Regions from separate parts of the Streptomyces sp. NPDC045021 genome, predicted to be linked through region 2. Evidence: riboswitches for the same ligand, from Rfam matches in the RefSeq annotation. Region 2 holds a riboswitch; the other holds the start of a gene.
The links. Region 2 has a riboswitch for glycine ahead of gcvP (aminomethyl-transferring glycine dehydrogenase). Riboswitches for the same ligand answer to the same signal wherever they lie in the genome.

Region 1: another riboswitch for glycine. It lies ahead of gcvT (glycine cleavage system aminomethyltransferase GcvT); the one in region 2 lies ahead of gcvP (aminomethyl-transferring glycine dehydrogenase).

Annotation. Positions count from the first base shown of each region.
Region 1 covers NZ_JBWKIQ010000011.1:185,135-200,461, reverse strand. Annotated here, with positions in the region: gene AC07DC_RS29855 (serine hydroxymethyltransferase) at 1-688, opposite strand, end outside; gene gcvH (glycine cleavage system protein GcvH) at 762-1,139, opposite strand; gene gcvT (glycine cleavage system aminomethyltransferase GcvT) at 1,193-2,323, opposite strand; glycine riboswitch at 2,393-2,504, opposite strand; glycine riboswitch at 2,505-2,600, opposite strand; gene AC07DC_RS29840 (AAA family ATPase) at 2,793-3,446, shown strand; gene AC07DC_RS29835 (enhanced serine sensitivity protein SseB) at 3,536-4,312, shown strand; gene AC07DC_RS29830 (enhanced serine sensitivity protein SseB C-terminal domain-containing protein) at 4,471-5,232, shown strand; gene AC07DC_RS29825 (DUF885 family protein) at 5,277-6,806, opposite strand; gene AC07DC_RS29820 (ABC transporter permease) at 7,102-8,100, shown strand; gene AC07DC_RS29815 (ABC transporter substrate-binding protein) at 8,164-9,921, shown strand; gene AC07DC_RS29810 (ABC transporter permease) at 9,999-11,012, shown strand; gene AC07DC_RS29805 (ABC transporter ATP-binding protein) at 11,048-12,115, shown strand; gene AC07DC_RS29800 (ABC transporter ATP-binding protein) at 12,145-13,239, shown strand; gene AC07DC_RS29795 (M1 family metallopeptidase) at 13,358-14,776, shown strand; gene AC07DC_RS29790 (trimeric intracellular cation channel family protein) at 14,809-15,327, shown strand, end outside.
Region 2 covers NZ_JBWKIQ010000019.1:6,676-22,002, reverse strand. Annotated here, with positions in the region: gene AC07DC_RS37440 (LacI family DNA-binding transcriptional regulator) at 1-583, shown strand, start outside; gene AC07DC_RS37435 (PadR family transcriptional regulator) at 619-1,221, opposite strand; gene AC07DC_RS37430 (PhzF family phenazine biosynthesis protein) at 1,359-2,198, shown strand; gene AC07DC_RS37425 (CPBP family intramembrane glutamic endopeptidase) at 2,239-3,024, opposite strand; gene AC07DC_RS37420 (substrate-binding domain-containing protein) at 3,145-4,935, shown strand; gene AC07DC_RS37415 (glutamate-cysteine ligase family protein) at 4,972-6,465, opposite strand; gene AC07DC_RS37410 (hypothetical protein) at 6,930-7,517, shown strand; gene AC07DC_RS37405 (DUF5999 family protein) at 7,820-8,026, shown strand; gene gcvP (aminomethyl-transferring glycine dehydrogenase) at 8,130-11,015, opposite strand; glycine riboswitch at 11,204-11,301, opposite strand; gene AC07DC_RS37395 (PRC-barrel domain-containing protein) at 11,427-11,804, shown strand; gene AC07DC_RS37390 (DNA polymerase IV) at 11,838-13,208, opposite strand; gene AC07DC_RS37385 (MerR family transcriptional regulator) at 13,267-13,875, opposite strand; gene AC07DC_RS37380 (bifunctional nuclease family protein) at 14,068-14,541, opposite strand; gene ftsR (transcriptional regulator FtsR) at 14,623-15,327, opposite strand, start outside.

The DNA.
Region 1 (15,327 bases), on a different contig from region 2:
TGTGGGTCGTGGTGGTGACCACGTCCGCGTACGGCACGGGCGAGGGGTGCAGCCCGGCCGCGACCAGGCCCGCGAAGTGAGCCATGTCGACCATGAGCAGGGCGCCGACCTCGTCCGCGATCCGGCGGAACTCGGCGAAGTCGAGCTGGCGAGGGTAGGCCGACCAGCCCGCGATGATCAGCTGCGGGCGGTGCTCCTTGGCGAGGCGCTCGACCTCCTCCATGTCCACGAGGCTGGTCTTCTCGTCGACGTGGTAGGCGGCGACCTTGTAGAGCTTGCCGGAGAAGTTGATCTTCATGCCGTGGGTGAGGTGCCCACCGTGCGCCAGATCCAGGCCGAGGATGGTGTCGCCCGGCTTGATCAGGGCGAACATCGCGGCGGCGTTGGCCTGGGCGCCCGAGTGCGGCTGCACGTTCGCGGCCTCGGCGCCGAACAGCGCCTTGACCCGCTCGATGGCGAGCGTCTCGATGACGTCGACGTGCTCGCAGCCACCGTAGTAGCGGCGGCCGGGGTACCCCTCGGCGTACTTGTTGGTGAGGACCGAGCCCTGGGCCTCCAGGACGGCGACCGGCGCGAAGTTCTCCGACGCGATCATTTCGAGGGTGGACTGCTGACGGTGCAGTTCGGCGTCGACGGCGGCGGCGACGTCCGGGTCGAACTCATGAAGGGAGCTGTTCAGGAGCGACATGGGATCTTCCTGGTCGAGGTCAGGATCACGGATCGAGGTCGGTTTCGAGGTCCGGATCGAGGTCCGGGAGGGCTCAGCTGCCGGTGAAGGCGGAGTACTCCTCGGCGGAGAGCAGGTCCGAGGGCTCCTCCGTCGTCTTCACCTTGAACAGCCAGCCGCCCTCGAAGGGGGCCGAATTGACGAGGGAGGGATCATCGACGACGTCCTGGTTGACGTCCACGACCTCGCCGGTGACCGGGGAGTACAGGTCGCTGACCGACTTGGTCGACTCCAGTTCACCGCAGGTCTCGCCCGCCGTGACGACGGCTCCGACCTCCGGGAGCTGGACGAAGACGACGTCGCCGAGCGCGTCGGCGGCGTGTGAGGTGATGCCCACGGCGGACACTCCGGCCTCAGAGGCGGAGAGCCACTCGTGCTCCTTGCTGTAGCGCAGCTGCTGGGGGTTGCTCATAACGGAATTCTCCCGGATGTGAAGGTGTGCTCGCGCAGGGGTGGGCGGGTCGGTCAGCGCCGGCGCTTGTAGAAGGGCAGCGCAACCACCTTGTGCGGCTCTTGAGCGCCACGGATGTCGACGGCCACGCCCTCGGTGCCGGGCGCGGCGTGAGCGGCGTCGACGTAGGCGATGGCGATCGGCTGTCCGAGGGTCGGGGAGGGCGCACCGGAGGTGACCTCACCGATCACGGCGCCGCCGGCGGCGGTGACCGGGTAACCGGCGCGCGGTACGCGGCGGCCCTCGGCGACCAGCCCGACGAGCTTGCGCGGCGGCTGCTCCGCGGCCCGCTCGGCGGCGGCGGTCAGCGCCGTACGGCCGACGAAGTCGCCCGGCTTGTCGAACTTCACGACGCGGCCGAGACCGGCGTCGAACGGTGTGGTGGCGGTGGTCAGCTCGTGCCCGTAGAGCGGCATGCCGGCCTCCAGGCGCAGCGTGTCGCGGCAGGACAGGCCGCACGGGATGAGGCCGACGCCGGCACCCGCCTCGGTGATCGCCTTCCACAGCTCCTCGGCGTGCTCGGGGGCCACGAAGAGCTCGAAGCCGTCCTCGCCGGTGTAGCCGGTACGGGCGATCAGCGCGGGGACGCCCGCGACGGTGCCGGGCAGGCCCGCGTAGTACTTGAGCCCGTCCAGGTCGGCGTCGGTGAGGCCCTTCATGATGCCGGGGGACTCGGGGCCCTGGACGGCGATCAGCGCGTAGGCGTCGCGGTCGTCGCGGACCGTGGCGTCGAACGCCGCGGCGCGGTCGGTGACGGCGTCCAGGACGACCTGGGCGTTGCCGGCGTTCGCGACGACCATGTACTCGTCCTCGCCGAGGCGGTAGACGATCAGGTCGTCCACGATCCCGCCGTCCGCGGCGCAGATCATCGTGTAGCGGGCCCGGCCGACCGCGAGGGCCGAGATGTGGCCGACGAGCGCGTAGTCCAGCGCCTCGCCCGCCTGCGGGCCGGTGACGGTGATCTCGCCCATGTGCGAGAGGTCGAACAGGCCGGCGCGGGTGCGGACGGCGGTGTGCTCGTCGCGCTCGCTGGCGTACCGCAGCGGCATGTCCCAGCCGGCGAAGTCGGTCATCGTCGCGCCGAGCGCGCGATGCAGGGCGTCGAGCGCCGTACGGCGCGGGGCGTCGGTGGGCGGCTGGCTCATCAGTCGGGCTCCCGGTGCAGGCGTGGCGAGACTCTCATGGCAAAGGATGACGAAACCCCGAAGGAAGGGGCCTCCCCATCTGTCATCGGAACCTGAGAGGTTCACCGCGGCCCGGCGGGGCCCCGGCTTGCACCTTGGGTGGGACGGGCCGTGAACGGGCCCGACCGCTTTTCAGATGTGCCTCGCCCGCGCGGTGACTGTGCCTGAGAGATTCAAGGGAGGACTTGCTCCTTCGGCGCCCTGCTCATGATGGCAGGGACTCTCCCGCGCGGCCTCTAACGGCCAATATGCAAGTTGTGGCGCTCATCATTGCATGCGGTGGAAGCCACCGGGCCTCTGGGGAATCGCTTTGCTTGCCATTACCCTCTCTTTACCGACGTTGGCTGGGGGTACCTCCCAGCGGTGGCTGGGGAACGGCGGTCGCCGGCTTGGGGGCACCTCCCGGCGGTGGCTGGGGGAGGCGGAGGCTGTGCAGGGGGACGAGCGGGCGGCCGGGGCGACGCTGCGCTACCCGGCGGGGGACGTGCTGGTCGTGTCGGGGCTGCCGGGCAGCGGCAAGAGCACCCTGATGCGGCGCGCGGTCGACGAGCGGGACGGCGCGGACGGCGAGGTCCGCAGGATCGACTCGCAGGACGTCCGGCGGCACTGGGAGTCACTGATGCCGCCGCTGCTGCCGTACGCGGCGTACCGCCCGCTGGTGCGGCTCGTCCACTACGCGCGGCTGCGCCGGGCGCTGCGCACCGGAGCCAGCCTCGTCGTCCATGACTGCGGCTCGCTGGCCTGGGTCCGGCGCTGGCTGGCCCGGGACGCCCGCCGCCGCGGCCGGGGGCTGCACCTGCTGGTACTGGACGTACCGGAGGACGCGGCCCGCGCCGGCCAGCTCGCGCGCGGGCGGACGGTGTCCGGATACGCCATGGCCCGGCACCGCAGGGCGGCCCGGCGGCTGGTGGCGCTGGCCGGGTCAGGCGGGCGGCCCGACGGCTGCGTCTCCGCGCTGCTCCTGGACCGGTCCGCGGCGGGCGCGGTGCGGCGGATAGTCTTCGGCGGCGGCCGGGCGGGTCCCGAGTCCGCCCAGATGGCCGTTCCGGCGGATCAGGGCGGCCGGCAACCCGGTAACCGCTAGGGTTCCGGCAGAGCGGCAGGCGCCGGGCAGGGCGGGCACCGGCCGTACGAAGCAGACATCCCAGGCTCTACCCCGCGAGGCACAGCGCAGTGAACACGCAGCTTCCGCCTCCCCCAGCCGGCGCTGGGGGTGCTCCCCACCCGGCCGACGCATGGCCGGCCAACGAACTCGAAGCCGTACTCGCCGCGAGCGTCGGCACGCCGGGTGCGAACGCCCGGCTGCTCGAAGTGCTCGGGCGCTCCCAGCTGTGGGTGCCGCTGCCGAACGGCGGCGGGCCCGGCAGCCGCGATCTGGACCTGCCGTCCTTCGAACTCGACGGCACCCTGTACATACCGGTGTTCAGTTCCGAGCAGCAGTTCCTGCGCGCCGCTCAGGGGATGGCCTGCACCGTCGCGCCGGCCCGCGAGTTCGCCCGCGGGCTGCCCCCGGAGGTCGGCATCGCCGTCAATCCGGGCGGGACGGCCGGGATCCCGCTGCCGCCACCCGCCGTCCAGGACCTCTGCCGCTCCGACCGCGACCCGCGGGCGTCGACCGGCGGCCGGGTCCGGCTGTGGGAGCCGGAACCGGACGACGAGCCGGTCGACTTCCTCGCGGCGGCGGCGGGCGAGTTCGCGGTGACCCCGGTGGTGCTCTCCGCGCGGCGCGCGGTGGCCAGCGTCGAGGGCGGGCCGCCGCAGCTCTTCGTCGGCGTCGAACTGGACCGCTGGCAGGAGGAGGACCGGGCCGCCGCGATGGACGCGCTGGGCCGCGCCCTCGGCGCCGTACCGCTGCCACTGCCGGTGCAGCTGGTACTGCTGGACATCGCCCAGGACCCCGTAGCCGACTGGATGCTGGAGCAGGTGCGGCCCTTCTTCGGACGGGACTGAGCCCGTGCGCTGTCTGCGGGGGCGCACAACCTGGTTTGATGGCGGGCGGTGCACAGGCGTGCGCCGGACCCGGTGACACCGGTGTCGGAGAGAAGGGGCGGACCCACGTGATCGCGGGCGCGCAAGGCGGTGCGGCGGCAGCCGGCCACGTCGAGCAGATGCTTCGGCAGGTGGCGCCCGGACGATTCGACGCCTACGAGGACCTGCTGGTGTCGTTGGCCGGCGGCCAGGTCTGGATGCTGCTGTGGCACGGCACACCCGGATCCCCCGACGCCCAGTACGGGAACATGGAGATCGACGGCTACGGCTACGCGCCGGCGGTCACCTCTCCCCAGGAGCTCGTCGCCAGCGGCTGGAACCGCGCCCACGAGATCGTCCAGGGCCGCGACATCGCCACCGCCCTGTTCCCCGAGCGCTGGGGACTGTGGCTGAACCCGCACGCCCCCGGCGGCGGCGTCGGCATCCCCTGGCTCGATCTGCGCCGGATCGCCACCGGCCTCGACCGGCTGCCCGCGGGACCGCTGCAGATCGGCGAGCCGGCCCTGCAGATCCCGCAGTTCTACGCCCTGCTCTCGCAGCACGCCCACCGGACCCCGGCCGTACGGTCGCTGCGCCGCGCCTGGGTGCAGCCCGCGCTGGGCGAGCCGTACCTCGCCATCGGCCTGGACATGTACGACTCCTCGCCGCAGGCGGTGGAAGCGGTGCGGCTGATGATGCAGCAGTCGATCAGCGGAGTGCCGGACGGGCTGGCCGTCTCCACGGTCGCGATGGCGGACGAGTACGACCCGGTCGCCATGTGGATGCGGACCAACGGCCAGCCCTTCTTCGACCGTGAGGCGCACGCCGCCTCGGGCCCCGCCCCGGCGGCCGGCTGGGGCTGGCCGCAACAGGGCTGGCCCCAGGGCCAGGCACCCCGCTAGGGCCGCCCGACACCAGCTGGACGGGCCCGGCGGGGACAGCGCTCCTACGCGCCCGTGAGGGCCGCCCCGATGAGGCCGAGCGGCGGGCTGCCGAGGTCCATCAGCGCGCCGTGGAAGCGTTCCAGCGAGAAGCCGGACCCCCAGTCGCGGCGCGCCCGCTCGCGCAGCCGCATGATCTCCAGCTTGCCCCAGGTGTAGCGCCCGTAGGCGGCGTCGAAGGTGCCGCGGCGGGCCTCGGAGGCGGCGCCGGCGCGGGCCAGATGGGCATCGCGCATGAACCACTCGGTCGCCTCGTCGACGGTCATCGCGCCGGTGTGCAGACCGATGGCGCAGGAGAGCCTGGTGACGCGTACCAGCGCCTCGAGGGCGACCCCGATGGCGAACCGCGGGTCACGGGCCCGGAAGCCCTCCTCGAGGCAGACCTCCTCGACGTAGTGGGCCCAGCCCTCGCAGAAGGACAGCGAGTGCAGGACCCGCCGAACCGGCGTGGGCGCGCGGCGCAGCGAGCGGCCGTGCGCGAAGTGGCCGGGGGCGACCTCGTGGACGGTGATCGAGGGGAGGCTGGTGCGGCTGAAAACCGTCAGCCACTCCTCGCGTTCGGATTCCGGCCAGTCCGGCTCCGGTGGGGTGACGTGGTACCAGGAGGCGGCGTCGGGTTCACCGGGCGACGCCCAGGACATCATCGCCATCGCCCAGCGCCGGGACGGCGGCGCGGGGCCGACCAGGCAGTCGCCGTCCAGATGCGGCACCAGCCGCTTGGCCCGGGTGAACTCGATGACCTCCTCGGTCAGCCGGGCGGCCTCCGGGATGACGCCGTCGGCCGCGGGGTGGTCGGCGAGGAGTTCCGCGATGAGCTCGTCGACGTCGCGCCGCGGGTCGAGCGCGCGGCAGGACTCGACCAGCAACTCCGTCAGCCGGTCCCGCTCGCCGGCCGCCTCGGCCGCCAGCGCCGGCAGGTCGACGGGCAGGCCCTCCTGACTGCCCATCAGGGCCGCCAGCGCGTCGCCGCCGAGCCGCGGGTCGGGATCGCCGGTCCTGGCGGCGCGGTCCACGTGCGCCACCAGCCGCTCGTGCGCGGGGAGCGCCGCGGCGGCCTCGGGGCCCTGGTCCGGGTGGAGCCCCGCGGCCAGGCCGCGTACGGCGCCGAGGAGCGCGCCCGCGACCGGCGCGCTCACCCGGTCGAGCGAGGTGATGGCGGCGTCCACCGCTTCCGGCCACTGCGCCAAGTGCTTGAGGCGGGCGGCGGACCGCTCCTGCTGCGGGGCGTACTCACGGTCGTAGGAGGCGAGTTCCAGGTTGGACAGATGGGGGTACGGGTCGCGGCGGTGCAGCTCCAGCTCGCCGTACTGGACCCGCAGTGACTCCTCGAAGACGGACAGATGCGCATCGTCATGGCGCTCGCGCGCGCCGTGCGGGACCGGGCGCCCGCGGCGCGCGTGCGCGAGGGCGGACAGTCCGCGCCGGACGCCGGCGGGTGACAAATCCTGCACCCGCCCGTCGTACTCGTGCAGACCGGCCATTTCCCGGACAGTGGGGATCATCAGGTCGCACACCGCATGCAGCCGATCATTCATATGCCGACGTTACATGCGGCGCGGTACATAACGGACGATGATCCACCAGATCACAGTTGCGCATCCATTCGGCTTGAGGGCTGGCGGGTGATCGCGGAGTGGATGAAGACTCTCGCCGCAAGGGGCTATTGGCCCAGACAACACCTGCTCCGCCTGCACCAACAGCACCGCCTGCACCGCGTGTTTTCCCTGCAATTGAGCAAGGCCGCAGCACCAGCAGAACGACTGATGAGTAAAGCCGCTACAGCGGCGGGCGCGCGCCGGCTATCCGCCGGCGAGAGGGGTCAGTTTCACCATGACCGCACCGATAGAGACCACTGCTTCGCAGGCCGGGGCACAGCCCGAAGCCATTCTCAGTGGCGTCAAGAAGAGCCAGATCGAGGGACGCTCCCTCGGCCAGATCGCCTGGATGCGCTTCCGGCGCGACAAGGTGGCCGTGGCCGGCGGCATCGTCGTGATCCTCCTGGTGCTGCTGGCCGTGCTGGCGAAGCCGATCGAGTCGATCTTCGGCCTCGACCCCAACGAGTTCCACCAGGATCTGGTCAACCCCGAGCTGCTGTCGCCCAAGGGCGGATGGGGCGGCATGAGCTGGGCCCACCCTCTGGGTGTCGACCCGCAATTCGGCCGTGACCTGCTGGCGCGCACCATCGAGGGCTCCTGGATCTCGCTGGTGGTGGCCACCGGTGCGACGATCCTGTCCAATGTGATCGGCACCGTCCTCGGCATTGTCGCCGGCTACTACGGCGGCTGGGTGGACAGCGTGATCAGCCGGCTGATGGACACCTTCCTGGCCTTCCCACTGCTGCTGTTCGCGATCTCCATTTCGGCTTCGCTGCAGGACGGTGCTTTCGGTCTTGAGGGCCTTCAGCTGCGAATCTGTGTACTGATCTTCGTCATCGGATTCTTCAATTGGCCCTACATGGGCCGAATTGTGCGCGGGCAGACTCTCAGCCTGCGCGAGCGTGAGTTTGTGGAAGCCGCCCGCAGCCTGGGTGCCCGCGGCCCATTCATTCTATTCCGTGAGCTGTTGCCCAACCTTGTGGCGCCGATCCTCGTGTATTCGACGCTGCTGATTCCGACCAACATTCTCTTCGAGGCGGCGCTCAGCTTCCTCGGGGTCGGTATCGCTCCGCCGCAGGCTTCCTGGGGCAACATGCTCACCAGCGCTGTTGACGTCTTCCAGGCGGACCCGCAGTACATGTTCGTGCCGGGCTTGGCGATCTTCGTCACGGTCCTGGCCTTCAACCTGCTGGGCGACGGGCTGCGCGATGCCCTCGATCCCCGCAGCAAGTGACCCCGCGGCGCGACCTCCCGCGCGCGGTTTGTATCTCCACCGATCGAGGGGGCATTCCCCGGCATGAACAGCAGAAAAGCGACAGCCGTGCTGGCGCTTGCCACGGCTATGGCCTTGGGAGCGTCCGCTTGCAGCAGCGACACCAAGACGACCGACAAGGGGACGTCCAAGACCGCGGCCACCGACGCCGCCCTGACCACGATCGTCGGCAAGACGGACAAGAAGGGGGGGACGGTAACGCTGGAGGACTCCGACGTGCCGGACTCCCTGGACCCCGGTAACACCTACTACGGCTGGGTGCAGAACTTCTCCCGGCTGTACGGGCGCACCCTGCTGACCTTCAAGCCCGCCGCGGGCAAGGCAGGGCTCGACATCGTCCCGGACCTCGCCACCGGCCTCGGTAAGGCCAGTACCGACGCCAAGACGTGGACCTACACGATCCGCAAGGGCATCAAGTACGAGGACGGCACCGAGATCACGTCCAAGGACGTGAAGTACGCGATCGAGCGCAGCAACTTCGCGCCCGACGTCATGGCCAACGGCCCGACGTACTTCAAGGCGTACCTGGAGGGTGGCGACAAGTACCAGGGTCCGTACAAGGACAAGTCCCCCGAGGGCCTGAAGTCCATCGAGACCCCGGACGACACGACGATCGTCTTCCACCTCGCCAAGCCCTTCGCCGACTTCGACTACCTGGCGACGTTCTCGCAGACGGCCCCCGTGCCGGCGGCGAAGGACACCGGCGCCAAGTACGTGCAGCACATCATCTCGTCCGGCCCGTACAAGTTCGCTTCGTACACCGAGGGCTCGGGCGCGACGCTGGTCCGCAACGACAAGTGGGACGCGTCCACGGACTCGGTCCGCCCGGCGCTGCCGGACAAGTACGTGCTGAAGTTGAAGGTGAACCCGCTCACCATCGACAACAACCTGCTGGCAGACAACAGCACGGTCGACGCCGCCGGCGCCGGTGTGCAGCCGCAGACCCAGCCGAAGATCCTCAACAGCGCGAAGAACCTGAAGAACTCCGACAACTCCATCGCCGGTGCCACCTCGTACCTGGCGATGAACGTCAACGTGAAGCCGTTCGACAACCCCGACTGCCGTAAGGCCGTTCAGTGGGCGATCGACAAGTCCTCGGTCCAGGCGGCCGCGGGTGGCAAGGTCAAGGGCGATGTCGCCTCGACCCTGATCCCGCCGTCGGTCAACGGATTCAACAAGTTCGACCTGTACCCGTCCGAGGGCAACAAGGGCGACGAGGCCAAGGCCAAGGCCGCTCTCACCGCCTGCGGCCAGCCGAGCGGCTTCAGCACCACACTGACCGCCCGTACCGACCGTCCGTCCGAGGTCGCCGCGGCCACCGCCGTCCAGGCCTCGCTGAAGAAGGTCGGCATCAACGCCGAGATCAAGACCTTCCCGGCCGGCAAGTACTTCTCCAACTACGTCGGCGTGCCGAGCTACGTGCACGAGCACAAGCTCGGACTGATGATGATGGCGTGGGGCGCCGACTGGCCGACCGGCTACGGCTTCCTCGACCAGATCATCGACGGCAGCGCGATCAAGCCCTCGGGTGGCAACAACCTGATGGAGCTGAACGACCCGGCCATCAACAAGGCCCTGTCCGACGCGATCGCCAACACCGACACCGCGGCCCGCACCAAGGCCTGGGGCGACATCGACAAGATGGTCATGGAGAACGCCTCGGTCGTGCCGCTGCTGTGGCGCAAGAACCTGCTCTACCGTCCGCCGGGGGCGACCAACGTCACGGTCACTCAGGCGTACCTGGGCATGTACGACTACCTGCTGATGAGCTCCTCCAAGTAAAAGGAAGGCAGGTGAAGGCTTCGGTGTCCCGCCGGACCGGGTAGAACCCGGTCCGGCGGGCCCGGCGCCGCACGGTTGTGGCTGCGTACATTATTCGACGCGTGTTCGCCGCGGTGATCCTGCTGCTGGTCGTCAGCGCAGTCACCTTCGCGATCTTCTTCCTGGTGCCCCGCCTCGGCGGTCAGACCACCGATCAGCTGGCGACCCAGTACGTGGGTAAGGACGCCAACCCCGCATCCGTCCTGGCGGTCAAGAAGAACCTCGGGTTCGACCTGCCGCTCTACGAGCAATACTGGCACTTCCTCAGGGCCCTGCTCTTCGGCGCCGACTACAAGTTCGGTCCGGACGCCTCGCACTGCAGTGCTCCCTGCTTCGGCTACTCCTTCAAGACGCACGTAGAGGTCTGGCCGCAGCTGCAGCAGCGGATCCCCGTGACCTTCTCGATGGCCATCGGTGCGGCCGTGATCTGGGTGGTCAGCGGTGTGACGATCGGTGTGATCTCCGCCCTCAAGCGGGGCTCGCTCTTCGACCGGCTCTCGATGGGCGTGGCGCTGGCCGGTGTCTCCCTCCCGATCTTCTTCACCGGAATCCTGCTGCTGGGTGTGTTCACGCTCCAGTGGCCGATCTGGTCGGAGGGTGTCAACTACGTACCGTTCACCGACAATCCGGCGGAATGGGCGTGGAATCTGCTGCTCCCCTGGATTTCCCTCGCCTTCCTCTATTCGGCGCTGTACGCCCGCCTCACCCGCGCCGGCATGCTGGAGACGATGGGCGAGGACTACATCCGCACCGCGCGGGCCAAGGGCCTGCGGGAACGCAGTGTGGTCGCCAAACACGGGCTGCGGGCCGCGCTCACCCCGATCGTCACCATCTTCGGTATGGACTTCGGCCTGCTGATCGGTGGCGCGGTCATCACCGAGAACGTCTTCTCCTTCAAGGGGATCGGCGCCTACGCCGTCTCCGGGGTCCAGGACAACGACCTGCCGATCGTGATGGGCGTAACCCTGGTCGCCGCCTTCTTCATCGTCGTCTCCAGCCTCCTGGTGGACCTTGTGTACGCCGCCATCGACCCCAGGGTGAGGTACTCGTGAGCACCGCCGGCACCGATCCGTTCCAGAAGGACTCCGTGGCCGCCACGGTCGGTGAGCCGGTACTCACCACCCGCCCGGACACCCAGGACTCCTTTCTCGCGGTACGTGATCTGAAGATCCACTTCGATACCGACGACGGCCTGGTCAAGTCCGTCGACGGGCTCAGCTTCGATCTCGAGCGCGGCCGCACCCTCGGCATCGTCGGCGAGTCCGGCTCCGGCAAGTCCGTCACCTCGCTGGGCATCATGGGCCTGCACCGCACCTCCAGGGTCAGGATTTCCGGCGAGGTGTGGCTGGACGGCGAGGAGCTGATCGGCGCCGACCCAGACCGGGTACGGCGGCTGCGCGGCCGGAAGATGGCGATGATCTTCCAGGACCCGCTGTCGGCGATGCACCCCTACTTCTCGGTGGGCGGGCAGATCGTCGAGGCGTACCGCGTGCACCAGAACGTGTCCAAGCCGGTCGCCCGCAAGCGGGCGATCGAGATGCTGGACCGGGTCGGCATCCCCGAGCCGCACCGGCGGGTCTCCGACTATCCGCACCAGTTCTCCGGCGGTATGCGTCAGCGCGCGATGATCGCGATGGCGCTGGTCAACAACCCGGAACTGCTGATCGCGGACGAGCCGACCACCGCGCTGGACGTCACCGTGCAGGCGCAGATCCTGGACCTGATCCGGGACCTGCAGAAGGAGTTCGGCTCCGCGGTCATCATGATCACGCACGACCTCGGCGTGGTGGCGGAGCTCGCCGACGACCTGCTGGTGATGTACGCGGGCAGGTGCGTCGAACGCGGATCGGCGGAGAAGCTCTTCACCGAGCCGCAACACCCGTACACCTGGGGCCTGCTGGGATCCATGCCGCGCATGGACCGCGAGCGGGCCGACCGGCTCAACCCGGTCAAGGGCGCCCCGCCCAGCCTGATCAATGTGCCGTCCGGCTGCGCCTTCCACCCCCGGTGTCCCTACGCCGAGCTGAACGGCGGTTCCAGCGAGACGCTCGTTCCCGAGCTGAAGGAGACCGAGGCCGGCCACTGGTCCGCGTGCCATCTCAGCCAGGCGAACCGGGACCGGATCTGGACCGAAGAGATTGCGCCCAAGCTGTGAAGGACCAGGCCGTGCCTCAAAAAGACGTGATGATCCCCAAGCCGACCACACCCGAGGCGGAGCCGCTGCTCAGGGTGACCGGCCTGGTCAAGCACTTCCCGATCACCAAAGGGCTGCTGCGCCGCCAGGTCGGCGCCGTGCAGGCGGTCGACGGAATCGACCTGGAAGTGGCGGCGGGCCAGACGCTCGGCGTGGTGGGGGAGTCGGGCTGCGGCAAGTCCACGATGGGGCGGCTGATGACCCGGCTGCTCGAACCCACCGGCGGGAAGATCGAGTTCCAGGGCCGCGACATCTCCCATCTGAGTGTGGGGGAGATGCGACCGCTGCGCCGTGATGTGCAGATGATCTTCCAGGACCCCTACTCCTCGCTCAATCCGCGGCACACCATCGGCACCATCGTCGGAGCGCCGTTCAAGCTCCAGAAAGTGGCGACGGAGTCGGGCGTGAAGAAGGAGGTGCAGAACCTCCTGGAGCTGGTCGGCCTCAGCCCCGAGCACTACAACCGCTATCCGCACGAGTTCTCCGGCGGGCAGCGGCAGCGCATCGGCATCGCGCGGGCGCTCGCCCTCAAGCCGAAGCTGGTCGTGGCGGACGAGCCGGTCTCGGCGCTGGACGTCTCCATCCAGGCGCAGGTGGTCAACCTGCTGGACGACCTGCAGAGCGAGCTCGGGCTGACGTACGTGATCATCGCGCACGACCTGTCCGTCATCCGGCACGTCTCGGACCGGATCGCGGTGATGTACCTCGGCAAGGTCGTCGAGGTCGCGGACCGCGAGGCGCTCTACGCGCGGCCGATGCATCCGTACACCAACGCGCTGCTGTCGGCGGTGCCGGTGCCGGACCCGAAGCGGCGTACCGCGCGGGAGCGGATCCTGCTGACCGGCGATGTGCCGTCGCCGATCAACCCGCCCTCCGGCTGCCGCTTCCACACCCGGTGCTGGAAGGCGACCGAGGTGTGCTCCACGCAGGAGCCGCCGCTGGTCGCGCTGGCCCCGGCGCACGAAGTGGCGTGCCACCACCCGGAGAACGCGCCGGACCAGTTTCCGGCGGAGAGCCGGGAGACGGACAAGAAGGCGGGCCCTGGGGCAGGTCCTGAGGCAGGGTCGGGGGCCGGCGCCGCGTAGGCATCGGTAATCGGCCAACTGACCTTTTGTGCATGACCACTTAGCGAAAAGTCATGGTCATGAAGAGGGGGGAGGGTGCAGAGTCGGCGCGTCACTGTTCGCGTCGAAGGGCAGATCCATGGCACCCTCCCGTCCGGCCCGACTCCTCGGCTCCGCACTCGCTGTCATCAGCGTGTCGGCCTGTCTGATATCCGGCGCCCCACCGTCGGCCGCCGCCTCGCACACCCCCCAGCCCGGCGCCCCCGGCATCGGGGACCCGTACTTCCCCCAACTCGGCAACGGCGGCTACGACGTCGCGCACTACGGGCTCGACGTCTCCTACGACCCGGCCAGTGACCGGCTCGACGGCCGGGCGGCCGTCACGGCCCGTGCCACCCAGAACCTCTCCTCCTTCGACCTCGACCTGCAGCAGCTCACCGTCACCTCGGTCAGCGTGGACGGCAAGCCGGCGCGCTTCACCCGCAGCGGCGACGAGATCGTCATCACCCCGCGCCACGCGCTGCGCAAGGGGCAGGAGTTCACCACCACCGTCGTCTACGGCGGAGTGCCGGAGCCACTGAGCGGCCCCATCGTGTTCGGCTCCAACTACGGCTGGATGAAGACCACCGACGGTGTCTTCGTCGCCTGCGAGCCGAACGCCGCCTCGACCTGGTTCCCCGGCAGCGACCATCCGGCCGACAAGGCCACCTTCGACATCCGGATCAGCGCCCCCAAGGGCCTCAAGGGCGTCTCCAACGGCGTGCTGACCTCCCAGTACGACAAGGGCTCGCGCACCGTCTCCACGTGGCGCGAGTCCCGGCCGATGGCCACGTACCTCGCGACGGCCACCATCGGGAAGTTCGACGTCAGGACAGGGACCACACCGGGCGGCATACCGATCTACGTCGCCACCGACCCGGTCCTGGCCAACGGCCCGGTGGACGTCTACGCGGTCACCGCGGAAGCCACCGACTACTGGTCCCAGGTCTTCGGCCGCTACCCCTTCGAGGAGACCGGCGCGATCGTCGACGACATGCCGGAGGCCGGCTTCTCGCTGGAGGTGCAGTCCAAGCCCGCCTACTCCGCGGTCCGCAGCGAGTCCACGATCGTCCATGAACTGGCCCACCAGTGGTTCGGCGACTCGGTCAGCGTCGAGCAGTGGAAGGACATCTGGCTCAACGAGGGCTTCGCGACCTACGCCCAGTGGCTGTGGACCGAGCACCGGGGCACCCGCTCCGCCCACGACGCGTTCCTCGCCGCGTACAACGGGCGCCCGGCCACGGCCGCCTTCTGGCAGATCGACGTCGCCGACCCGCAGCGCGACACGATGTTCGCCGACGCCGTCTACACCCGCGGTGCGATGACGCTCCAGATGCTGCGCGAGAAGATCGGCGACGCCGCGTTCTTCAAGCTGCTCAAGACCTGGACCTCGCAGCACCGGTACGGCAACGCGAACACGGCGCAGTTCACCGCGCTCGCCGAGAAGGTGTCGGGGCAGCAGCTGGACGACCTCTTCGGGACATGGCTCTCCACGAAGGGCAAGCCCGCCCTGTCGTAGGAGGCCGCCCCCGCCGTAAGAGAACATATGGCGTGATCCCGGAACTCTTCTCCCCCTCCGTCCAGCACACGCTCGATATCGTCGGCATCTTCGTCTTCGCGATCTCGGGCGCGCTGGCCGCCGTCCGCAAGAACTACGACGTGTTCGGCATGGCCGTGCTCGCCGAGGTGACCGCGCTGGGCGGGGGGATCCTCCGCGACCTGATGATCGGTGCGGTACCGCCCGCCGCCTTCAGCGACCTCGGCTATTTCAGCACCCCGCTCTTCGCCACGGTGCTGGTGTTCTTCCTGCACCCCGAGGTCGAGCGGATCAACACCACCGTCAACGTCTTCGACGCCGCCGGCCTCGGCCTCTTCTGCGTCGCCGGCACCGTCAAGGCGCACGACTACGGCCTCAGCCTGGTCCCGTCCGCCGCCCTGGGCCTCGCCACGGCGGCGGGCGGCGGTGTGCTGCGCGACCTGCTCGCCAATGAGGTGCCGTCCCTGCTCCGCTGGGACCGCGACCTGTACGCGGTCCCCGCCATGGTCGGCGCGATCATGGTGGCGCTGCTG
Region 2 (15,327 bases):
TTCCGGGATAGACGTCGCGCTCAGCGGCCCCCGTACCGTCCGGGTCACCTCCGACAACGCCGCCGGCGCGGCCGCCGCCGTGGAGCACCTGTACGCGCAGGGGCACCGCCGGATAGCCACCGTGACCGGCCCGTTGAACCTGCCGCCGGCCGCCGAACGGCTGGCCGGATTCCAGCAGGCGTGCGCCCGGCTCAAAGTGGCCGTGCCCCCGGAGTACGTGGTCACCGGGGACTTCTTCCTGAACAGCGGCCAGGACGCGGTGCGTACCCTGCTCGCCGCGCCGCAGCCGCCCACCGCGGTCTTCGCGGCCGGTGACCAGATGGCGATCGGCGCGCTGCACGCGGCCGCCGACGCGGGGCTGTCGGTACCCGGCGATCTCGCGATCGTCGGCTTCGACGACATCGACGCGGCCTCGCTGGTCCGCCCGGCCCTGACGACCGTCGCCCAGGACCAGCGCGCGCTGGGCTCGGCGGCCGTCAAGGCGCTGCGCGGACTGCTCGACGCCGATCCGGCGGAGCCCGCCGAGCCCTGGATCGTGCCGACCCGGCTCGTCGTACGCGCGTCGAGCCGGCCCGGGGCATAGGTGCCTCGGACCGGCTCGACGGAGAGCCTCCGGCCTCAGTCCTCTTCGGCGAGGATGAGGTAAAGCTTCTTACGGGCGTCGTTCACCACGACCAGCGCCTTCTCGCGCTGGGCGGGCGTCCCGGTCGACCAGACCTGCTTGAAGGCCTCGACGAGCCCGCCGCCGGCCTTCCGGATCTCGTTCATGGCATCCCAGTCGACGCCCCGGCCGGCCTCTTCCCAGGGGGCCTCGGGCCCCGCTTCGGATTCGGTCCGGCCGGCATCGGTGAGCGTGAACAGCTTCTTGCCGCCCTCGCTCGCGCTGGTGATCAGGCCCTCGTCCTCCAGCAACTGCAGCGTCGGGTAGACCGAGCCGGGGCTCGGCTTCCACGCGCCGCCACTGCGCTCGGCGATCTCCTGAATCATTTCGTAGCCGTGCATCGGTCGGTCCTTGAGCAGCGCCAGGATCGACGCGCGGACGTCGCCGCGCCTCGCCCGGCCCCTGGGCCCGCCCCGACCGCGCCCGCCGGGGCCGCCGAAGGGGCCACCCCCGAAGGGCGGTCCGAACGGTCCGAAGGCCGCACGTCGCTGCTCTCCTCGTTCTCCCCTGCCGTGGTGGCCGGGTCCGCGGTGTTCGTGTTCATGCCCTTGGGAACGCATGGTTACGCTCCTTCCATCGTTGATCGGTCGCGATGCTTCAACGATATATCGGAAGCGTTCATTCGGCAACCCTCTTCCGGGCCACCTCCCCCCGATTGGCTCTGGCCTGCGGCTTTGCCGCTGCCTACCGTCGACACATGCGGATTCGAATCGTCGACGCCTTCACCGACCGGCCCTTCGCCGGCAATCCGGCCGGGGTCCTGCTCCTGGACGCGGGTACCTTCCCCGACGACCGCTGGATGCAGCGGGTCGCCTCCGAGGTCAACCTCTCCGAGACCGCCTTCGCACACCGCCTCCAAGACGGCACGGGTGATACGGACGGCGCTGACGCCGACTGGGCGCTGCGCTGGTTCACCCCCGCGACCGAGGTCGCCATGTGCGGGCACGCCACGCTCGCCACCGCGCATGTGCTGTTCTCCACGGGCGCCGCCACCTCGCAGGTGCGCTTCGCCACCCGCAGCGGAGTCCTGAGCGTCCGGCCCGCCGACGGCGGCTCGCTCACCATGGACTTCCCCACCGCCCCGCTGACCGCGGCCACGCCACCGCCCGCCGTGGCGCTCGCGCTCGGCGCGCAGCCGCTGGCCGGGTACGACACCGGCCCGGACGTCGGCGACCTGCTGGTCGAGCTGGCGGACGAGGCGACCGTACGCGCCCTCGCCCCGGACTTCGCCGCCCTGGCGGCGCTCGGCCCGCGCGGGGTCATCGCCACCGCCGCGGCCGAAGACCCCTCCCGAAGCTACGACTTCGTCTCGCGCGGGTTCTTCCCCGCCGTCGGCATCGACGAGGACCCGGTCACCGGCAGCGCCCACACCGCCCTGGCGCCGTTCTGGTCCGCCCGGCTCGGGCGCGCGGAACTGACCGGACTGCAGGTCTCCGCCCGCACCGGTTTCGTCCGTACCGAACTGCGCGGCGACCGCGTACTGCTCACCGGCACGGCCGTGACCGTCATCGACGGCGAGCTGCACGCGGCGCCGTAGCCGCCCGGGCCGGATCGGGGGGCGGCGACCGCGCGCGGGCTCAGCCCGTCGGCAGCCAGCCGACCTTGCCGGCCAGCAGCGCGTAGCCGACGAAGGCCACCGTGTCTATCAGGGCGTGTGCGGCGACCAGCGGGCCGACCCGTCCCCATCTGCGGTAGAGCAGGACGAACACCACCCCCATCACCATGTTCCCGATCATCCCGCCGACGCCCTGGTACAGGTGGTACGAGCCGCGCAGCACCGCGCTCGCCGCCAGGGCGGCGGCCGGTGTCCAGCCCAACTGCCCGAGCCTGCGCAGCAGATAGCCGACGACGATCACTTCCTCCAGCACCGCGTTCTGCACGGCCGAGGCGATCAGGACCGGGATCTTCCACCACACGTCCGGCAGCGACTCCGGCACCACGGTGAGGTTGAACCCGGCCGCGCGGACGCCGAGGTAGAACAGCAGCCCGGTACCGCCGATCGCCGCCGCGACGAGCGTGCCGCGGCCGAGATCGCGGCGGGGCTGCGTCAGGTCGAAGCCGATGGAACCTATGCCGACCCGTTCACGGGCCAACAGGTGCGCGACCAGGGCGACCGGGACCAGGGCGGTGGCGATCCCGAACAGCTGCCACGCCAGATCGAGCCACGGCCGGCCCGGCGCCTGGGAGCCGACCAGGGTGGCCGCCTGGTCCTTGAGCGCTCCGGGCTTGGTCAGCGACCCGACGAAGCTGATGAGCGCGCCGACGGCGCTGGCGCCGAGCGACAGGGCCAGTACGAGCAGTGCCTCGCTCCGCAGAGTCCGCCGCGCGAGCCCGGCATCCGACCCGTATGACTCTGTGTGCACCCGAACCTCCATTTACGTCATCCCGCCTCGGTGCCGTTCCCGCTTGGCTAGGGTCTCGAAAAAAGATACGAAGATCGCGCGCGACAGGCCGGAGCCCCCCTCAGGAGAGACGCAACAGCCATGGGACGTCACCGCATTCCAGTTGATCCCCGGGAGGCCGGCGGAGCGCCGCGCCCACGGGTACGCCGCCGCACCATAGCGGTCACCACCACGTTCGTCCTGGCGATGGGTGCCGGTACCTTCGTCGTGCTGCGCGGCGGTCTGCTGCCGGTGAGCGGGCAGTGCGCGGAGGGCGTGGTCAAGATCTCTGTCGCCGCCTCACCCGACATCGCGCCCGCTCTCACCACCATCGCCCGACAGGCCAGGGCCACCGGTGTGAAGACCGACGGGCGCTGCCTCGACGTCACCGTGATCGCGCGTGCCTCGGCCGATGTGGCGGACGCCCTCGGCAAAGCCCCGGCGCACGCCGGCTTCCAGGTCTGGATCCCGGACTCCAGCCTGTGGCTCGACCAGGTCAACGTCGGCGGCCGCGGCACCCCGTTGTCCTCGATGACCACCATCGCCCGCTCCCCCGTCGTCGTCGGCACGCTGCAGGCGCAGGCCAAGAGCCTGGGCTGGCCTTCCAAGGCGTACACCTGGGCCGATTTGACCACGGCCGCCGGTGAGAAGAGCAACTTCCGCCTCGGCAGCGCGGATCCCTCGCGCAGCGCGACCGGGCTGCTGGGGTTCACGATGATCACGTCGTCGATCGGCCGCAGGGGCGGTGACGTGGACACCGAGTCCGCCGCCGCGGCGAAGATGCTGGCGCAGTACACCGCCCCGGGCGACGCGCAGATCGTGGCCACCCTGCCCAACGACTCCAGCACGTCCGAACTGGAGAACCCGCACCGCAACCAGGCGCTGGTGATCTCGGAGCAGGCGGCGTTCGTCCGCAACACCGCGGGCGACGGCCGGCCCGCGCTGAAGCTGTTCTATCCCAAGGACGGCACCGTGGACCTGGACTACCCTTACGCGGCGCTGGACGACGGCTCGCTCTCCACCGACCAGTCCCGGGCCGTGTCGCGCTTCATGTCGCTGCTCGGCAGCGACGCCAGCGTGCGGCTGCTGTCCGCCCGCGGTTTCCGGCCGCCGACCGGCGCCCCCGACCCGGCGCTGGTACGCGGCGCGGGCGGCGCGGAGCCACAGCCGGTCGGCGCGGAGCCGCTACCCGCACCGACGGGACAGACCCTGCAGCAACTGCGCGTCATGTGGCAGATCACCGTGCAGAGCGCCCGGATCACCACGGTCGTCGACGTCTCCGGGTCGATGGCCGAGCCGGTGCCCGGCACCGACGGCAAGACCCGGCTGGACGTCACCAAGGCCTCGTTGCTGCAGGCGCTGACGCAGTTCACGCCCGAGGACGAAGTGGGCCTGTGGCGCTTCTCCACCCGGCTCGACGGCTCCCGCGACTACCAGAAGGTCGTCGAGACCGGCCGGCTGGGCGTACGCACCGCCCAGGGCACCACCCAACGGGACCGGCTGACCGGCGCGTTCGGCGCCCTGCAGCCCGTCGAAGGCGGTGCGACCGGCCTCTACGACACCACACTCGCGGTGTACCAGGACGCCAGGAAGTCGTTCGCCGCGGGCAAGTTCAACACGGTCGTCGTCCTCACCGACGGGGCGAACGAGGACCCGGGGAGCATCTCCCTCGACGCCCTGACCACCAAGCTGAAGGAGTTGGGCGACCCCGCCCGCCCCGTCCCGCTCATCGTCATCGCGGTCGGCCCCGACGCCGACAAGTCCGCGTGCGACCGCATGGCCAGAGCCACCGGCGGAGCGGCGTACCGGGTGACCGACCCCGGGCAGATCCAGGCGGTGCTGTTCAAGGCGGTGGTGGCGGCCGCGGCGAGCGCGGCGGCCGCCACGGCCTGACGTCCCCGGAGCCGGTGGGCCCGGCCGGATCCCCGGTCAGCTCACCGGCCAGGTGTGCACCGGCTCCCCGGAGTGCATCAGCTCGCAGTAGCGCAGCGTCATCGACGCGAGCGCGGCCCGCCGGTCGAGGCCGCGCTCCAGAGCGCGGTGGAAGACCGCCGACTGCCATTCGGCGCCGTTGGTGCGCAGCCGGCAGCGGGCCTCGATGATGCCGAGGTAGCGGTCGCGGTCGACGGGTTCGATGCCCCAGGCGTCGAGTCCGGCCGACGCCAGCGGCAGCAACTCCTCCAGCACCAGCTCCACGGCGGGCAGCTCCACCACCCCGCCGCCCCGCCCCGGCCGCGGCCAGTGCATGACGGCGCCGATGCCGTGCCGGCAGGCGGCGTCGAAGTTCGCCGCCGCGGCGGCGAACGGCAGCCGTTGCCAGACCTGGCGGGGCGCCTCGGCCAGCGCCCGCACCAGCCCGTAGTAGAAGGCCGTGTTGGCGATCACATCGGCGACGGTGGGGCCGGCGGGCATCACCCGGTTCTCCACCCGCAGGTGCGGGACGCCGTCCACCACCGCGTACACCGGGCGGTTCCAGCGGTAGACGGTGCCGTTGTGCAGCGTGAGCTCCTTGAGCCGCGGCACGGTCCCCGCGTCGAGCGCCCCCAGCGGGTCCTCGTCGTCGCAGATCGGCAGCAGCGGGGGGAAGTAGCGCAGGTTCTCCTCGAACAGGTCGTACGCCGAGTCGATCCAGCGCTCCCCGAACCACGTCAGCGGGCGCACGCCCTGCGCCCGCAGCTCCTGCGGGCGGGTGTCGGTGGCCTGCTGGAACAGCGGCGGCCGGGTCTCCCGCCACAGCTCCCGGCCGAACAGGAACGGCGAGTTGGCGCCCACCGCGACCTGCGGTCCGCTCAGCGCCTGGGCCGCGTTCCAGACCGCGGCGAACCGGGCGGGCGTCACCTGCAGATGCATCTGCATGGAGGTGCAGGCCGCTTCGGGGGCGATCGATCCCGAGGTGTAGAGCAGATGCTCCACCCCCGCGATGTCCAGGGTGATCTCCTCGCCGCGGGCGGCCAGTATCCGGTCGTTGAGCAGCATGTAACGGTCCGCCCGGGACAGGTTCGCCCCCACCAGATCCTGTGCGCCCAGCGTCGGCAGAATACCCACCATGACGATGTGCGCACCGACTTCGCGGGCCTTGCGGTCCGCGTATCCCAACCCGATGCGCAGCTCTTCCGCGAGCCGGTCGAGCACCCGTCCGGAAAGATGATGGGGAGCAATGTTCACTTCAATATTGAACTGCGCCAGTTCCGTCTGGAAATCGGTGCTGGCGATCCGCTCCAGCACCTCTTCATTCATCATCAGCGGCAACCCGGCCGAATCGGCGAGATTCAACTCGAGCTCAAGTCCCATCAGATTCCTGGGCCGATCGAACCTCTTCTCGTCCAGCAGTCGCTCCAGTCCCATGAGACACTGGCGAAGCTTCATCCGGTACCGCTGCCGGTCGGCCAGGTCGAACCCGACGGCTACGACCTTCTCCCCCATAGGAGCGTCCCTCCTCGAGTGGGCCGTGTGACGATGATGCCCAACCCATAAGATCGATAACGGCCCCGGCGGCGCCGAGCGGAAGCTAAGCTGCTGGATAGTCTCTCCGGCACATTCCCCCGGCATGGTCGGGTTAACCCGGCATGAGGGGTACCCCTCGTAAAAAGGACCGACGAGATCCAGCCGTCCGCAGCGGCAGGGAATGTGCAGTTCGGGGGAGCGTACTCCGGCGCAAATGCGGAGGAAATATCTGGCCAGGAAGGCCAATTACCTCCTTGCTCGCAATGCCCACGACAGCTAGCCGAAACACCGTGTGAACACAGGTCGTATAAACTTCGCGCACAAGGCAGAGACTCCGCGATCCGCCGGACGTAGCCTGCGCAGGAACCCCCTCACCGCACCGCTGACAGTGCCGTCCGCACCCGTCCAGCACCACCGTGTCTCCGACTGAGAGGCAACCCACCATGCCGCTGCATGTCCCCGCAGTACCAGCACCCGCCCTTCGGAGTGTCCTCGCCGCCCTGAGTTCGCCCACCGCCGTTCTGGAGGCGCGTACGCCGGCGCTGCGTTCGGCCGAGGGCCCGCTCATCCCCGAGCACCCGCTCCCCGTGCACGTCTTCGAGCCGGCCGCCTCGGGCCACGGTCTGCCGCATGCCCGGCTGACCGGGTGGCGATTCCACATCCGCGCCGGCGACCGCGTAGCGGCGGCGGGCGAGACCGTCCGCACCCCCGACGGATGGGTGTTCTCCCGCTTCTTCGAGGGCCCGTACCTGGCCTCCACCGAACGCGCCCTGCGGCAGGCGGAAGCCCTCTCGACCGCCTTCCAGCCGCATCTGCTCTCCGTGCCCGGGTTGTACATGCTGGCGCTCTGGTTGCACAGCGACATCTCGGCCGAAGCCGGCTCCGCCCAGCCCGCCCCGGCCGACCTGCTGGTGCCCCTCGCACCTGCGCCGCCGGGGATCGCCGCCCATCGGCTGCACCGGCTGACCGATCTGGTGCCGGTCCTCACGCTGCGGCTGGCGCCCGCGCCTGTGCTGGAGTCGGCTGTCTGACGCGCGGCCGGACGGCAGGCGCCCCCGTGACCCCCTGGGTCACGGGGGCGTTGTCATGTGCGTACCGTGACTGCTCGACCCGGATCGGTCATGTGTACCACCCGAAAAGGCACACGCTGTGAGGGCAACCGCCCGGTCGGGTGACGCGTCCTCACCTAGCAGGAACAGCTCACGCGAAATCCCTGCGGATTCCGCTCCGTGGGGCAACACTGGGACCGACCGAACGAACGGGGGCGGTTATGAACCAGGTATCAGGCCGATCCGACCGCACGACTCCTCCACCGCAGCGAAAGACACCTTCCATGTGCCAGCACCAGCCGCAGTGCCCCACCGCCGAGTGCTCCGACCGGGAGGCCGCCATCATCGTGGCCCACCACCCGGAGCAGGGCTGGAGCCTGCTGTGCAACGGCGTCCTGCTCTTCGAGGACACCGGCGAGCTGCTGCCCGACGGGCAGATCATCGCCCCGCACCGGCCGCTGGGTACCGAACAGATCGCCACGGCCGCCTGAAACCTCCGGACCCCGCCGACAACAGCGGGGCCCGGACAGTATCGGCGGACGTTGGGGGCACCCCCGGCCGGAGGTTGGGGGGACGACGACCGCGGCGCGGGTACTACGCGTTGTACTCGTCGAGCGGCGGGCAGGAGCAGACCAGGTTCCGGTCACCGAAGGCGCCGTCGATGCGCCGCACCGGCGGCCAGTACTTGTCCGCGGCCGACACACCGGCCGGGAACACCGCCTCGTCGCGGGAGTACGGCCGGTCCCACTCCCCGCCCAGCGACGCCGCGGTGTGCGGCGCGTTGCGCAGCGGGTTGTCCTCCACCGGCCACTCGCCGGAACCGACCTTGTCGACCTCCCGGCGAATGGCGATCATCGCCTCGCAGAACCGGTCCAGCTCCGCCAGGTCCTCGCTCTCCGTCGGCTCGATCATCAACGTGCCGGCCACCGGGAACGACATCGTCGGCGCGTGGAAGCCGTAGTCGATCAGGCGCTTGGCGATGTCGTCCACCGAAACGCCCGTCTCCTTGGTCAGCGGCCGCAGATCGATGATGCACTCGTGCGCGACCAGACCGTTCGGGCCCGTGTAGAGCACCGGGTAGTGCGGCTCGAGCCGCTTGGCCACGTAGTTCGCACCGAGCACCGCGACCTGGGTGGCGCGCCGCAGCCCCTCGCCGCCCATCAGGCGCACATACGCCCAGGAGATCGGCAGGATGCCGGCCGAGCCCCACGGCGCCGCGGAGATCGGGCCGACGCCCGTGGCGGGTCCCGCGGTCGGCTGCAGCGGGTGGTTGGGCAGGAACGGCGCGAGGTGCGCGCGCACCGCGACCGGGCCGACGCCGGGACCGCCGCCGCCGTGCGGGATGCAGAAGGTCTTGTGCAGGTTCAGGTGCGAGACGTCCGCGCCGAACTTGCCGGGCTTGGCCAGGCCGACCAGCGCGTTGAGGTTGGCGCCGTCCACGTACACCTGGCCGCCGGCCTCGTGCACCGTCGCGCAGATGTCGGTGATGTTCTCCTCGAACACCCCGTGCGTGGACGGGTAGGTGACCATCAGGACGGCCAGCTCGGCACGGTGCTGGTCGATCTTGGCGTGCAGGTCCTCGACGTCCACGTCGCCGTCGTCGCGGGTCTTGACCACGACGACCTTCATGCCGGCCATCACGGCGCTCGCCGCGTTGGTGCCGTGCGCCGAGGACGGGATCAGGCACACCGTGCGCTGGGTTTCACCGTTGGAGCGGTGGTAGGCGCGCACCGCGAGCAGCCCGGCCAGCTCGCCCTGCGATCCGGCGTTGGGCTGGATGCTGACCTTGTCGTAGCCGGTGACCTCGGAGAGCTGCTCCTCCAGCTGGTGGATCAGCGTGAGGTAGCCCTCGGCCTGCTCCACCGGCGCGAAGGGGTGCAGCCCGGCGAACTCGGGCCAGGTGACCGGTTCCATCTCGGTGGTGGCGTTGAGCTTCATCGTGCACGAGCCCAGCGGGATCATGCCGCGGTCGAGCGCGTAGTCACGGTCCGACAGCCGGCGCAGGTAGCGCAGCATCGCGGTCTCGGAACGGTGCTGGTGGAAGACCGGGTGCGCCAGGTACGTGTCACCGCGCAGCAGACCGCCGGGGAGCGCGTCCGGGACGGCGGCGTCGAGCGCCTCGACGTCACCGGTCACCCCGAAGGCACCCCACACCGCGGCCAGCTGGTCGCGGCCGGTGGTCTCGTCACAGGAGATGCCGAGCAGGTCGGCGTCACGCTCCCACAGGTTGACGCCCGCGGCGCGGGCCGCGGCGGCGACCTCGGCAGCGCGGCCGGGCACCCGGGCGGTCACGGTGTCGAAGTACCCGCCGTGCACGACCTCGACGCCGCCGGCCCGCAGGCCCTCGGCCAGGATGGCGGCGTAGCGGTGGGTGCGCCGGGCGATCTGGGCCAGCCCGTCCGGGCCGTGGTAGACCGCGTACATGCCCGCCATGACGGCGAGCAGCACCTGGGCGGTGCAGATGTTGCTGGTGGCCTTCTCGCGGCGGATGTGCTGCTCGCGGGTCTGCAGGGCGAGCCGGTACGCCTTGTTGCCGTCCGCGTCGACGGAGACACCGACGAGGCGGCCGGGCAGGCTGCGGGCGAACTTCTCGCGGACGGCCATGTAGCCGGCGTGCGGGCCGCCGAAGGCCATCGGGACACCGAAGCGCTGGGTGGTGCCCACCGCGATGTCCGCGCCGAGCTCACCGGGCGAGGTGAGCAGCGTCAGGGCGAGCAGGTCGGCGGAGACCGTGACGATCGCGCCCAGCTCGTGCGCCCGCTCGATGACCGGCTTGAGGTCGCGTACCGCGCCGGAGGCGCCGGGATACTGCAGGAGCACGCCGAAGACGCCGCGCTCGGCCACCTCGTCCGGAATGCCGTCGGTGAGGTCGGCGACCACGACCTCGACGCCGGTCGGCTCGGCGCGGGTCTCGATCACGGCGACGGTCTGCGGGAAGCAGTCCGCGTCGACCAGGAAGACGCCCTGCTTCACCTTGCCGACCCGGCGGGCCAGCGACATGGCCTCGGCGGCGGCGGTGCCCTCGTCCAGGAGCGAGGCTCCCGAGGTGGGCAGACCGGTGAGGTCGGCGACGACCGTCTGGAAGTTCAGCAGCGCCTCCAGCCGGCCCTGCGAGATCTCCGGCTGGTAGGGCGTGTACGCCGTGTACCAGGCCGGGTTCTCCATCACGTTGCGCAGAATGACCGGCGGGGTGAAGGTCCCGTAATAGCCCAGGCCGATCATCGGCGCCAGCACCTGGTTGTGGTCCGCGAGGTCACGCAGCTCGGCCAGTACCGCGGCCTCGGTGCGTCCCGCGGGCAGGTTCAGCGCCTCGAAGCTCTTGATGGTGTCCGGCACGGCGGCAGCCGTCAGCTCGTCCAAGGAGCCGTAACCGACGTGAGCCAGCATCTTGGCCTGGGCCCCGGCGTCGGGGCCGATGTGGCGCTGTTCGAACGGGATGCCGCTCTCGAGCTCGGAGAGTGGGATGCGGTGGGCATTCATCTGCGGAGGCCTCCTGGTCTGACACGACCTGCGAGGGGTGCCGCGGCGCGGGCACCCGAACGGCCTCCCCCTCTGTCATCACAACCTGAGAGCTTCACCGTGCTGCCTAAAGCACGACTTTCACCGTCGGTGAGGCCGGGTCCCGCGCATGAGTCATGCCCGAGGCCCGCCCTGCTTTCCAGAGTGACCTCATCCATGCGGTACCGGTTGCCTGAGAGATTCCGGGGAGGATTTGCTCCTTCGGCGCCCCCGACACGATCTCGGAGGACTCTCCCGCATGGGGTCTGCAGCCGCCATTCAGCCTACCAGCGGGGATGGGGGCGGATTCCTCGTGGATCCCTCGAGTCGACACCGCCCCCAATGTGGCCTTTGGTTGATCTAGCAGAGCAGCACCGATCTGTTGGAGGGACCGTGCAGACCGATATTGATCCCCGCAGCCTGATCGGCCGCCGGGCCCTGGACAGCGACGGGGCGAAGATCGGCACGGTCGACGAGGTGTACCTCGACGACGCGACCGGAGAGCCCGAGTGGGCCGCGGTACGCACCGGGCTGTTCAGCCGGGACGCGTTCGTGCCGCTCGAGCCGAGCGAGGTGGTGGACGGGGAGCTGCGGGTCCCCTTCCCCAAGGCCCTCATCAAGGACGCCCCCGACTTCGGAGTCGGCCGCCACCTCTCCCCCGAGCAGGAGATCCAGCTCTACCACCACTACGGCATGGACGTCCCGTCCACCTCGACCGAGGCCCCCGGCACCGGCGACCACGACTTCGGCCGGCTGGCCGGCGAGGACTGAGAAACCACCCGGAGCGGTCCGCGAACGCCCAGGTCAGGGGACCAGTGGCAGCGGTTCGGCCGCTTCCAGTTCCGGATCCTCCACCGCGAACGTCCGCACCCGGCCCGGTACGCGGTCCGTCGGCTTCTCGAAGCGCACGGTCACCCGTCCCACCCCGCTGCCCTGCACCCACCCGGCGCCGAATTCGGCGTGCCGTACGTCCTGCCCCGGCATCCACCGCACGGCGGCGCGTACCGGCTCCGCCGCGGGCGCCGGACGCCCTGCCGGATCCGCCTCCTCCCGCTCCGCGAGCTCCGCCGCGCGCACCGCGGCGGCCTCCGCCTCGAGCTCCGCCTCCAGCTCGGCCGCCTGGGCGAACAGATCCTCCTGCGTGAAGTCGGCCAGCCCGGTGACGCCCACCCCGAGCAGCCGGACGCCGTTGGTCGTGTCGACGGCCTCCAGGAGCCTTCGGGCGGTCTCCCGCACCACCCCTGGGTCGTCCGTGGGCGCCCGCAGGGTCTCGGACCGGGTCAGGGTGCTGAAGTCGTAGCTCCGCACTTTGATCACCACCGTCCGGCCGGACCGCCCGGCCTCCCGCAGCCGCCGCACACAGCGGTCCGCGAGCCGGTCGAGCTCCGAGCGCACCCGGAACCGGTCGGTGAGGTCCACGTCGAAGGTGTCCTCCACCGAGACGGACTTCGCGTCACGGTCGGCGACCACGGCCCGGCTGTCCAGGCCCAGGGCCATGGCGTAGAGCGAGGCGCCGTGCGCCTTGCCCAGCAGCTGCACCAGCTCGGACTCCCCGGCCAGCGCCACCTCCCCGACCGTGCCGATACCGGCCCGGCGCAGGTGCTCGCCGGTCGCGGGCCCGACGCCCGGCAGCACCCGGACCGGCATCGGGTCCAGCAGCGCCCGCTCGGTGCCGGGCTCGACCACCACCAGGCCGTTCGGCTTGCCCTGCTCGGAAGCGATCTTGGCCAGCAGCTTGGAGCCCGCGAGCCCCACCGAGGCCGTCAGCCCCGTGGCGGCCCTGATCCGCGCCCGCACCCGCTCCGCCACCTGGCGGGGGGCCTCGGTCGTCGCACCCGCCTCCAGGTCCACGAAGGCCTCGTCCAGGCTGAGCGGCTCCACCAGCGGCGACAGCTCCCCGAGGATCCCCATCACGGTCTCGCTGACCCGCCGGTACAGGTCGAAGCGGGGAATGAGGTAGGCGGCATTGGGGGCGAGACGCCGTGCGTGCGCCATGGCCATCGCCGAATGGACGCCATGGACACGTGCCTCGTAGGACGCGGTCGCGACGACGCCGCGCGGTCCGAGACCGCCGACCACGACCGGCTTGCCCCGCAGGCTCGGCTTGGAGGCCTGTTCCACCGCGGCGTAGAACGCGTCCATGTCCAGGTGCAGGATCGTCGGAGCGGTTCTCACAGTCACCGATGCTGCCGCACGGCACTGACATTCACCGTACGGACGTACAGCGGACGGTTCACCCCACGCGGTTCCGGCGCCGCGCCAGCTCGTCCGCGGGGTTGTGGCCGGCCAGTGTCTCGCCGGTGTCCACGCGCTCGCCGTGCAACTGCGACAGGGAGCTCTCGACGTCCCGCCAGACCACGCCCACGGCGATCCCGAAGACGCCCTGGCCGCCCTGGAGCAGGTCGACGACCTCGTCGGGCGAGGTGCACTCGTACACGGTGGCGCCGTCGCTCATCAGGGTCATCCGGGTGAGCTCGGCGGGTGCGGTGGTGCGCAGGTGCCGGACGGCGGTGCGGATGTTCTGCAGGGAGACCCCGGTGTCCAGGAGCCGCTTGACGATCTTGAGGACGACCACGTCCCGGAAGCCGTAGAGGCGCTGCGCACCCGTTCCGTACGCTGCCCGGACGCTCGGCTCGACCAGGCCCGTACGCGCCCAGTAGTCCAGCTGGCGATAGGTGATGCCGGTCGCCGCGCACGCCGTCGGCCCCCGGTACCCGACCGTCTCGGTCTCGGGCTCCGCCGGGCCGGCCATCGCACCGTCGGCCGGTGCGGGCTGCCGGGCCAGGGCCCCACGGGTGGGATACGGGCCGCCCGTGGCCATACCGTCGCCGGTGCTTCTCACGCCGCCCTCCGTCCCTTCGCGTCCCGGTCGGCACGTGCACGTGCCAACGGGACTTTCCATCTCGACGGTAGGCAGTCACTCGGGGTGCGTCAACGATCGCCACACTCGGCACGCCGAGTGATATCAACCCCAAGAGTGGTTTCGCGTGCCCCCGAACGGGGAACGGCTAGCCGAATGGGCCAAATAAGCCCGTTACTGGTTGCTCGTGCCGAAGTCCTCCGGCGAGATCTGGTCCAGGAACTCGCGGAACTTCTCGACCTCGTCCTCCTGCTCGTCCGGGATGGCGATCCCCGCGTCGTCCAGCACTCCGTCGCTGCCGTAGATCGGCGTCCCGGTGCGCAGGGCGAGGGCTATGGCGTCGGACGGGCGGGCGCTGACCTCCACACCGCTGGCGAAGACCAGCTCGGCGTAGAAGACACCCTCGCGCAGATCGGTGATCCGCACTTCGGTGAGCGTCTGTCCGACCGCTTCGAGCACATCCTTGAACAAATCATGGGTCAGCGGGCGAGCAGGCGTCATGCCCTGCTGCGCGAAAGCGATGGCCGTGGCTTCTCCAGGCCCGATCCAGATGGGCAGATACCGGTCGCCTCCCACTTCGCGCAGGAGCACGATCGGTTGATTGGAGGGCATTTCGACCCGGACACCCACGACGTCGAGCTCGTTCACACAGTAACCCTAGGACGTGCCCGGCCGGTTTGGGTAGTCGGGCATCCCGCTCGGCGGACTTGACAGGTATCGCGCAGCTTCTCAGAAGAGCCGCAGGCGAAGGGCGGACTGGACCATGGCGGCGTGCAGACGGACCGAGAGTGCCGCCAGTTCCCGGGCGGTCGTCTCGGCGTGTGTACGGGTCTGCGGGTTGCGGTGTCGCCGCAGCGGGGCGACCACCTGTTCCACCAGGCCGACCTCCCGGTCGGCCGCGGCCTTCACCGCGCGCAGATGGCGCGGTTCCAGGCCGAAGCGGCCCATGTCGACGATCAGCTTGCCGATGTTCACCGATTCGGCGTCGTAGCCCCCGTCACGACCGGCCTCCACCAGGCCGTAGGACTCCCACTGCTCCAGATCGTCCGGCTCCGCACCGGTGGCGGCCAGCAGCGCTTCCCGACCGATCCGCAGCTCGGAGGGGCTGTCGGTAGCGGCCACACCCTCCGCGAGCTCCCGGGACTCGCCCGGCCCCGGCAGCGGAATCTGCTCGCCCCGGTCGAGCGCGTCCAGATGCTCCCGGATGACGCGCAGCGGCAGATAGTGGTCCCGCTGCATGCGCAGGACGTGGCCCAACCGCTCCACATCGCGAAGAGCGAACTTCCGATAGCCCGAAGGAGTGCGTTGGGGCTCCACCAGGCCCTCCGCCTCCAGGAACCGGATCTTGGAGATGGTGACCTCGGGGAACTCGTCCTGCAGGTGGTTCAGCACGGCCCCGATGCTGAGCAGCCGGCCGTCCGGGGTGGCGGTGCC